One region of the Stappia sp. genome, then DNA from elsewhere that is predicted to be linked to it. Evidence: riboswitches for the same ligand, from Rfam matches in the RefSeq annotation. Region 1 holds a riboswitch; each other region holds the start of a gene.
The links. Region 1 has a riboswitch for cobalamin ahead of ABL312_RS09045 (CbtB domain-containing protein). Riboswitches for the same ligand answer to the same signal wherever they lie in the genome.

Region 1 (3,266 bases):
TGCTCGACACGCTGCTCAACCTCGGCACCTTCGCCTTCATCGGTGCGATGATCTGGATCGCGACCCGCAAGCTGCCCACAGCGGAGGAGAAGACGTCGGACCGCGACGCCTCCGACCGAAACAAGACGTAGCACCGCTCCCCGGCGTCAGGATCCCCCGTCGACCGTGACCTCGCCGGCCGTCACCTCGGCGGACAGCGGCGTGTCGCCGACGGCGATCTGCCGGTGATCGTTGGTCGTCAGCGTGACCTTGACGCGGGCCCCTTCGGGCAGCGCATCGAAATGCATCCAGGGCGCATAGAGCCGCGCGACCTTCTCGCCATCCACATAGACATGGGCGTGCCCCTCGCCGGGCACATGCGGCCCGCTCGCGCGCTCGGGCGCGAAGCGAAAACCCGCCGTCTCGACATGCAGGTTCCAGCCGGCCGACGCACCGCGGGCGAGCGACACATCAAGCGTCGGCGCCCCCGGTCCCGGCGGCACCGAAAACACCTCGTCGTGGCTGTGGGCAGCGGCGACCGCGCCCTGAGAGGTGCAGATGTCGAACAGGGAATCGTCCGCCCGCGCGACCGGCTGCGACAACAGGGCGGTCGCATCGGCGCGCGGCTGGGCAAAGGCGGCGGCGGACCGCGCGTGCCCGTGAGCCACGTGTCCCGCACCAGCGTGCCCGCCCGGACCGTGTTCGTGGCCATCGAGGGTGATGCCATTGCCGGCGGCGGCGACGAAGCCGATGCCGCCGCCGAACAGGAGACCGATGCCGAGAAGGGCAAGTCCACGGTCCATCTCACAGTCTTTCCATCTCGGATCGCGCCCCGCGCCGATCCGGTTGCGTCACCCCGGGAGCGCTGCGGCGGTCGACCGTTCCGGGCGCGGGGAAGATCCCGGCGCCCGGAGGTGTCCCGTGTCCCGTGTTCCGCGTCAGGACCCGGCTTGGGCGGTCTGGGCCGCGCCGGCGCGGGCGCCCTCGCGCTGCCAGAAGTATCCGGCGAAACAGCCGAGGAGCACCCAGGCGGCAAGGCCGATCCCGAAGGCGCGGGCGGCGAACAGTGCCCCGATCTCCGTCGGCACGGGTCCGGTGAAGACGTCAGGTTCCGGCGCGCCGATGACATGCGGGGCGAGCAGCAGCACGGCGGCCGCGCCCCAGGCCACGAAGCCGCGCCCGAAGGCGATCAGCCATATGGCCAGTCCGGCGGTCGCAACGGTGGCGAACCACCAGATCTGCCGGTCGAAGACATCGGCCGCCGCCACGCCCGGCACTTCCGGCGCGAGCGAAAAGCCCGGCGCGAAATGCACCGCGACGAAACCGGCGATGCCCCAAAGAATGCCGCTGCGCGCGGTGATCCGCGTGCCCCGGCTTTCGGCATGGGCCATCAGCGCCACGAGGATCAGCGCGTAGCCGGTGTAGGTGAGCATGGTGAAGAGCACGCTCAGCCCGTCGCGCAGCGGGTCGAAGGCGAGAACGTCCTGATGGGCACTGACGGGGGTGCCCCCGAAATGCACGAGGGCGCCCGATTCATAGAGTTCCGCGTGCAGCAGAACAGGTTGCACGAAAGCGAGCTGCAGCAGGGCGGCGATCAGCCCGGCCGCAGCGCCAGCGAACACGGCGCTGGCAACGATGCGGGAAAACATGGCGCGGCGGCGTCAGTGACAGGGGAAGCCGGTCGCGTGGCGCACGTCATGCGCCGCGTCGTGCAGCGCGCTTGCCTGGACGTGGCCCGTCACGGTGACGATCGCCAGCCCGAACAGGGCGGCCAGAACGATCCCGGCAAGGCCGGAGCGGCTCGCCGAAGCGGTCGAAACATGTGCAGTCATGATGCCTCCTTGCCGTCACACCCGACGGCCGGTTGTCGTGATCGCCTGGCAGGTCTCCTGGCTCGCGGGTCACGGCTTCCGCACCACCTTCCCCGGACGCCCGGCGGCGCATCGCGCCACGGACGGATCCGAGTGGTTTAACGGGCGGTCGCTCTCCGCATACAGTCGCGGGGGCGGCTTCGGCATCGGGCCCCCGACATGGGTCGGCCCTGTCCGAATTCCCTATTGAGTTCGGCGCGCTCAGGCGCGCTTGCGAACACCAAGCCCGATCAGCCTACACGCTTTTCGGGCGCTGACAAGCGCCGGCACCACCCGCGCGCGCCTCAGTCGGGCGCGGCGGCCGGCGCGGGCTGGCAGGCGGGGCAGACAAAGGCGCGGCGCGCGTCGAGCTCGATCCGGGCGATCGCGCCGCCGCAGGCCGGGCACACGTCCTTGTTGAAGATATTGACGCGCTCGCGGTAGCGCCCCTTGCCCGGCGGGGCGTCGTCGATCGTGACGATGGCATTGCGCCGCACCCCGATCTCCAGCAGATGCACCGCGTCGGCCCAGATCCGCTCGAGCGCCGCGCGCGGCAGGTCCCGCCCCGGCGTATCCGGATGAATGCCCTGCCGCCAGAGGATTTCGGTGCGGTAGATGTTGCCGATACCGGCCATCACCGATTGGTTCATGATGAGCCGACCGATCCCGGTCCGGCTGCGGGCGATGCGCGAGAACGCCCGCTCGGGGTCGGCATCGGCCCGCAACACGTCCGGGCCGATGCGCGCGACCACGGCCGAAAGCCCGTCGGGATCGAGCACCTCGCAGATCGTCGGACCGTTGATGTCCACCAGATGCGTGTCGCCGACGAGGCGCACCCGCACCGCCCCGACGGGGTCGGGCGCCGGCAGCCGACGCTTGCGAATGCGCCCGAAGAGGCCGAGATGCACATGCAGGACGTCACCACCCTCGAAGCGGTAGATCAGATGCTTGCCGAAGGCCTCGACGCCCGTGCAACGGCGCTCGTCGAGCCGGGCCGCGCCCTCGGAAAAGCGCCCCTGCGGCGAGGACACGGCCAGCACGGAGCCGGCGAACAGGCGATGGTGATCGCGCGCGGCGCGATGGATCGTATGCCCCTCGGGCATGGCACCTCCGGAATGAGACGAAGCGCCGGCGGGATGACGCGACAGGTCGGGCGGGAGCGCGGGATACCGCGCCCTTCTCTACGACGCGCCCCGGCGATTCGGATCAGCACCGGCCGCGCGCGCCCTGGATGCCCGGTCCGCCTCAGGCGTCGCGCCGCCCGGCTTCGGCCGCCGCCACATGCCGTTTGACCGCGACGAAGCTGTCCGGCGTCACCGACAGGGAGTCGATGCCGCAGCCCACGAGAAAGCGGGCGAACTCCGGGTGATCGCTCGGCGCCTGGCCGCACAGCCCCACCTTCGCGCCGCTTGCCTGCGCCGCGCGGATGACGTTGGC
Region 2 (3,266 bases), 130 kb from region 1:
GACCGCATCGTGACGCCGGATCGGGTGATCGCGGCCGCGCCCGATGTCATCCTCGCCTCGTGGTGCGGCAAGAAGGTGCGTCCCGAGAGAATCGCGGGCCGGCCGGGCTGGGACACCATTCCGGCGGTGCGCACCGGCCGCATCACCGAGATCAAGTCGCCGCTGATCCTGCAGCCCGGCCCGGCCGCGCTGACCGACGGGCTCGACGCGATCCTCGCCGCGCTCGCCCCGCCCCCGGAGAGGGAGACCCCATGACAAACGCCAGCCCGTGTGTGGGAACCTGCAAGCTCGACCCGGAGACCGGCTGGTGTCTGGGCTGCGCGCGAACGGGCGACGAGATCGCCGGATGGGGCAGCCGGACGCAGGCGGCGCGCGCGGCGATCTGGGCGGCCCTGCCGGACCGGTTCGCACAACTCGGCGTCGCCTGTCGCCGCCTCCCCTGGGATACGGACGAGATCCGCGATTTCGTGATCTGCTCCCTGCGGGACGTTACGGGAACCTGGGTCACCGGCGTCGTCGGCGCGGTGGCGGAGTTCACGGCGCCACCGGGATCCAGGACGCGGGTCTCCCGCGACGGTCAGGACATCGTGGCGGTGACCGATGGCGGCGCGCTGCGCTTTGCGATCGACGACGACGTGCGCGCGCTCACCTTCGATCCGCCCGAGACGCCGCCCGAGCGCCAACGAATTCTTCTCGCGGTCACGCGCGAGCGGAGGCGCCCGCCCGCCGCGTCGACGGTCTCCGCGCTTGGACAGGACACCGGGGCAATCGACGCCGAGGCGCGACAGGCGCATCTCTTCGATCTGGGCCTGGGGCGCAAGGAGGCGCGCTTCTGCCTGCGCTGCGACCCCGGTGCGGCACGCGATGCGCTGGCCTCGGTATGCGGCACGCGGCCGGACGAGGCTCTTCCTCGCATCGGCGCGACCCTCGTTGCGCGAAGCCCGACGCGCGTCGTCGAAAGCGCGCTCGGACGCATCGAGGTGGCCACGCCGATCCCGTCCCCGGGCAGCAGCTCTCCGGCGGGACCGCACACGCATCTGCTGCCGGATCATCTCGCCACGGGCCGCGCGCTGCCAGCGGGCATGGATCTGCCGCGCGCCTATCTTCCAGGAGCGCTGTTCCACCCGGCGCGCTGAAGACGCGCGCGAGGCGCCATCCCTGGGGTCGCAGGCGCGCCGGCCCTCACTGGGGAGTGGCCGGTCCCGGCGCGGGGCAGGCGCGGGGCATGGGGCGTCCCGCGCCGCTGCCCGCTCTTGCGCCATCCATCAAAGCGCGCGCTGTCCACTGGAGGCTTGGAAATCCGGATTGACCGGCGCCATGGTTTGGCATCTTCTGGCGACCGTCAGCAGGTCGTCACTTCCCGGTGACGCTAAGAGGGAACGTGGTGCGGGCGATTGCCGCCCCAGGCCACGGCTGCCCCCGCAACTGTAAGCGAAGCGTTGACACCCGATATGCCACTGGCCGCGGCGCGGCTGGGAAGGCGGGTGCCAACAAGGCTTCGTGAGCCAGGAGACCTGCCTGCTGAGGAACATCAATCGACCGGGCGGGGTGTCCTGGTGGGAGTGGACCGATGCATGACGCCGCAGCGGCGCAACCAGCGCCATTGATCCGTAAGGTGCCAGCGATCCGTGCGATCACGGCGCCGTGCGTCCCGACCTGCCCCCCGGCCACATTGCGGTCTGTGGGCAGGCGATCATGGATACCGACGACAGGCTGACGCTCTCCATCTGTCTGCGCTGCCGCGACGGGCGCGAAGAGCGCGACTTCGACCTCGACCAGAGGGGCGGTCGCCGTCTGGCACGCGCCGTCGCCTCGGTGTTCGGCGGAAGTCGCGCCGCCCGGCGCGGGGTCCGCTTGCGCGGCGTCAACTGCATGAGCCAGTGCAAACGGCCCTGCACCATCGCGCTGACCGGGCCGGACCGCTTCACCTACCTCTTCGGCGATCTCGCCCCGGACCTCCACGCCCGTGACGTTCTGACCGTTGCCGCTGCCTATGCCGACGCACCGGGCGGATTTCTGCGACGGCCCGACCGTCCGGAGGTGCTGCGCGCGGGCATCCTGGGGCGCATCCCGCCCATCGCGTTTTCAGGCGACCAGGTGGAACCGCTTGCCCCTGCATCCCCACGCCCACACACACCCACACCCACACAAGGAGACCAAGGGAACATGAAACTCTTCGCCATAGCGAAACTGGCAGCAACAGCGTCCGTCGCCGCCGCGCTGCTGTCACCGGTCGCCGTGCTCGCCGACGAGGTGACCATCGGCCAGACATTCATCGCCCCCGGCCTCGACCCGGCCGAGGGTTCCAACGGCTGGGCGCTGGTCAGCCACGGGATCGCCGAACAATTGTTCCGCGTGTCTCGGGAGGGAGAGGTCGTGCCGAACCTTGCGGCATCGGCGGCACGGAACGACGACGGCACCTGGACCGTGGAACTTGCGCCGAACCGGTTCTTTTCCGACGGGACGCCGGTCACGGCCGAGGCGGTCGCCACGGCGCTCAACCGCACCGGCGAAGCCAACCCCTCGGCCCGCGCAACGGCCGGGCGGCTGACCTTCACCGCCGTGGATGCGGACACGCTGACGGTCGCGACGGCGCACCCCACCGCGATCCTGCCGTCGATCCTCGCCGAATGGGCCTTCACCGTCTATCGCATGCAGGGCGATACGCCGATCTTCACCGGCCCGTTTGCCGTGGCGGAGTTCGAGCCCGGCGGTTCGATCGACATGGTCCCCAACGCGCATTACGCGAACGCCGACGCCCGGCCCGACATCACGCTGCGCCGTATCGCGGATGGGCAGTCGCTGGCGCTCGCCTTCGCCTCGGGCGAACTGGACATGGCCTTCAACCTTCCGGTCGAGACGCTCCCGATGCTGGACGCCGCCGAGGGCGAGACCGTGTCCTTCCCCGTCGCCTATCAGTACATGATGTGGATGAACACGCGCAGCCCGGTCCTGGCCGACCCGCGCGTGCGCCGCGCCATCGATCTCGCGATCAGTCGTGACGACCTCGTGGCGGCGGCCCAGGCGGGCGTGCCGGCGACCGGCGCCTTCGCGCAAACCTTTCCCTTCGCGGCCGAAGGTCCGCTTCCGCACGATCCTGACCGCGCCGCCGCGCTGCTCGACGCGGCCGGCTGGACCATGGGCGAGGACGGGGTGCGCGTGCGTGACGGCGAGCGGCTCGAGCTGGTGCTCTATGCCTATCCGCAGCGCCCGGACCTGGTGACCTTCCAGCCGGTCGTCCGCGCCGCCCTCGCGCAGATCGGGAT
Region 3 (3,266 bases), 950 kb from region 1:
GGCCGCGAGATCGGCGTCCCAGCGGTCGTCACCGGGCATCACGGCGAGCGCAATGCCATGGCCGCGCGCCAGTTCCGTCAGCCGCTCCAGCCCGTAGGGCCAGTATTCCGCGCCGCCGAGCAGCCGCAGCACGATCAGCCGCGCGCCCTGTGCCGTCGTCTCGGCATAAAGGTCCACCGAATAGGGATGCGACAGCGCCAGGAAACTGGCAAGCCGCAACCCCGGCGCCCGCTCCCCGAGCCGCTCGGCGGCGGCCGCCAGCGCCGACAGCTCCGTGTCGGCGGCCGACAGGACGAGAAGATCGGCGGGCGACTGCTCCAGGTCGACCGCCTCGTCGCCCTGATCGATCGCCCCGCTGCGGCCGGCGAGAATATGCATGCGCGCGCCCCGTCCGATGCCGGCCTCAGGCGGCGTCCGCCTCGGCGAGCAGTCCACGCACACGCGCGACATCGAAGCCGGCGACCCCGATCGCCACGAGATGGCCGGGCGCGCGCGCGTCGCGGGCGAACCATGCCTCCACCCGCGGGCCGACCGCCTGCACCATGGCGGGTGCCGCCTTGCCAGAAACCGCGACGGCACCCTTGATCCGCAAGACGCCGGGAAGCGCCATCGCGGCGGCGACGCGCGCCTCCAGATCCTTGAGCGACGCCACGGCAGGCACCGCGATCACATGGCTTTCGAAGTCGTCGTGATCGTGGTCGTGATGATGGTGATGATCGTGGTCGTCGTGATCGTCGTGGTGGTGGGGGTGGTGACCGCTCTCGTGATGGCTTTCGCGGCCCGTCATGTCGTCTTCCGAGGCGCTGCCGCGCCCGAGCAGCACGTCGGCCGAGAGGACGCCCTTTTCCGCCGCGACGATCTCCACCGCCGGGCGCAGACGCGCGGCGACCTTCGCCCGCACCGCCTCCAGCGCGGCGGCGTCGACCAGATCCGCCTTGTTGAGCACCACGAGATCGGCGCAGCGCAGCTGGTCCTCGAAGAGTTCCTCGACCGGGCTGTCGTGGTCGAGCGCGTCGTCGGCCGCCCTTTGGGCCGCGACCGCCGCCTCGTCGCTGGCGACCCGGCCTTCGGCCACGGCGGCCGTGTCGACCACCGTCACCACCGCGTCGACGGTGACGCGCGTCTTGACGCTCGGCCAGGAAAAGGCCCGCACCAGCGGCTGCGGCAGCGCCAGCCCCGACGTCTCGATGACGATGTGATCGGGCGCCTCGTCCCGGTCGATCAGCATTTCCATGGTCGGCAGGAAATCGTCGGCCACCGTGCAGCAGATGCAGCCGTTGGTGAGTTCCACCACATCGTCGGCCGCGCAATCGGGATCGGCGCAGCCGTCGACCAGCGCGCCGTCGAAGCCCATGTCGCCGAACTCGTTTACGATGAGCGCGATGCGCTGCCCCCTGGCCTCGCGCAGGAGGTTGGCGAGCAGTGTCGTCTTGCCCGCCCCCAGAAAGCCGGTGACGATGGTGGCGGGGATTTTCGGCTTCGGCGCCTTTGCGGATGCGGTCATAGGCGGATCTCCGGTTGGCTGGCGTTCGGTTTGAGGACGAGCGGCAGGCCGGCGGCGACGAGCACCGCCGCCTCGCAGGCCTGGGCCATCATGCGGTTGAGGCGGCCCTGTTCGTCGCGGAAGCGCCGGGCGAGCGCGTTTTCGGGCACGATGCCGGAGCCGACCTCATTGGTGACGAGCACCACAGGCCCGGCCGCGCCGCGCACGGACTCGGCGAGCGCGGCCACCTCGGCGGGGATATCGGCTTCGGCGAAGAGACAATTGGACAGCCACAGCGTCAGGCAGTCGACCAGCACGGCGCGATCGGGCGCGGCCTCGCGGGCGATCACCTCGGCGACGGCGCGCTGTTCCTCGATTGTCGTCCACCCGGGGCCGCGCTGATCGCGATGGCGGGCGATGCGCGCCTCCATCTCGGCATCGAAGGCGCCGCAGGTCGCGACATAGACGGGCTCGCGGCCGCTGGCACGGATGAGCCCTTCGGCGAAAAGGCTCTTGCCGGAGCGCGCGCCGCCGGTCACCAGCACGCTGCGCACGGCCGGGGCGGCCTCCGTCATGGCGCGGCGCGCGACGCGGCCGGGACACGGCCCGGCGGGTGCGGGAACGGGAAATCACCTGCGCCGGGGGGAGGCCCGGCGACTGCGAGACGAATCATGGAGCCCTCCTGCCGTCCACCCGACGGCGCGTGACGCGGTTTCGGCCGGCTCGTCTCCTGGCTTACGGGTCGTCGCCCGGCCCTGCCCTTCCCGGGCTTGTCGCCCAGTGGTCATGCAGGAAGGCTCGCCGCTCACAGTTGCGGGGGCAGCTGCGGATTCGGGAGCCCTGATTGGGTCCTCCCCCACCGCATTCCGAATTTCTCCTCCCGCGGACTTCGTCCGCTGCGGGAAGACCGGACATGCCTATCCTTACCGCGCCGGACGGGCTTCAACAAGAGCGGGCACGCACGCCACGCGCCGCGCCGCCCACTGCAAACCTGCAAGCCCGCGCACCGACAACCGCGCCGCCACCCCATGGCGCTGCCGCGATGGCCAACGCCCGCGCTGTGGAAAAGTTTTCCGACAAAAGGCTTGGCAAATCGGGACGGGATTTGCTAGAAGCTCGCCACCGACGCGATGCACTGCATCGCCAAGCGTGATCCCCGGTAGCTCAGTTGGTAGAGCAAGCGGCTGTTAACCGCTGGGTCGCTGGTTCGAGTCCGGCCCGGGGAGCCACCACGCTCCTGTTTGATTGTCCTCCCGACATTGACAGATCTTGACCACGCCGCGCATTGACGATGCTGCGGCCTTATGCGTTATCCCGCCTTTCCTGCCTCTTACCCGTGTCCGTTGCGCCTGTCGTCGGCCGTATGCTGTGATCGCGGCATTCGAGTCGTCGATTGAAGGATATGGGCATTGTCTGACAAGGATCGGATGGCCGCCGGAGAGGAAGAAGCCCGGCGCCGGATCGCGGCGTGCAAGGCAGCCCGAAACGAGGAGCTCGACCTCGGCGGTCTGGCCTTGCAGGCGTTTCCGCCGGAGGTTCTGGAGTTGACATGGCTGAAACGGCTCTTTCTCGGCCTGTCGGCAAACGCCCGGAAAATGCCGTGGTTCAGAGTCACTGAAGACGACAAACAAACAGCGAACGTGTTTCAGACGTTACCAAGCGAATTTTCATCCGCGCTATCGCGTCTGGAAGTGCTTGACCTGAGTTGGTTGCCAATTTCAGACCTGTCCCCGCTTCACGACCTTGATCACATGCGGGGTCTAAACTGCGCCTTCACACTTGT

Region 2: linked by a shared signal. The riboswitch ahead of ABL312_RS09565 (ABC transporter substrate-binding protein) and the one ahead of ABL312_RS09045 (CbtB domain-containing protein) in region 1 are both predicted to bind cobalamin.
Region 3: linked by a shared signal. The riboswitch ahead of cobU (bifunctional adenosylcobinamide kinase/adenosylcobinamide-phosphate guanylyltransferase) and the one ahead of ABL312_RS09045 (CbtB domain-containing protein) in region 1 are both predicted to bind cobalamin.

Annotation. Positions count from the first base shown of each region.
Region 1 is NZ_CP157793.1:2,057,899-2,061,164, forward strand. It holds gene ABL312_RS09030 (hypothetical protein) at 1-131, shown strand, start outside; gene ABL312_RS09035 (hypothetical protein) at 147-782, opposite strand; gene ABL312_RS09040 (CbtA family protein) at 918-1,628, opposite strand; gene ABL312_RS09045 (CbtB domain-containing protein) at 1,641-1,811, opposite strand; cobalamin riboswitch at 1,841-2,090, opposite strand; gene ABL312_RS09050 (DNA-formamidopyrimidine glycosylase family protein) at 2,135-2,932, opposite strand; gene ppsA (phosphoenolpyruvate synthase) at 3,075-3,266, opposite strand, start outside.
Region 2 is NZ_CP157793.1:2,183,841-2,187,106, forward strand. It holds gene ABL312_RS09555 (cobalamin-binding protein) at 1-255, shown strand, start outside; gene ABL312_RS09560 (DUF1289 domain-containing protein) at 252-1,136, shown strand; cobalamin riboswitch at 1,331-1,537, shown strand; gene ABL312_RS09565 (ABC transporter substrate-binding protein) at 1,696-3,266, shown strand, end outside.
Region 3 is NZ_CP157793.1:1,110,127-1,113,392, reverse strand. It holds gene cobN (cobaltochelatase subunit CobN) at 1-378, opposite strand, end outside; gene cobW (cobalamin biosynthesis protein CobW) at 404-1,504, opposite strand; gene cobU (bifunctional adenosylcobinamide kinase/adenosylcobinamide-phosphate guanylyltransferase) at 1,501-2,058, opposite strand; cobalamin riboswitch at 2,186-2,410, opposite strand; tRNA gene ABL312_RS04875 (tRNA-Asn) at 2,637-2,712, shown strand; gene ABL312_RS04870 (leucine-rich repeat domain-containing protein) at 2,893-3,266, shown strand, end outside.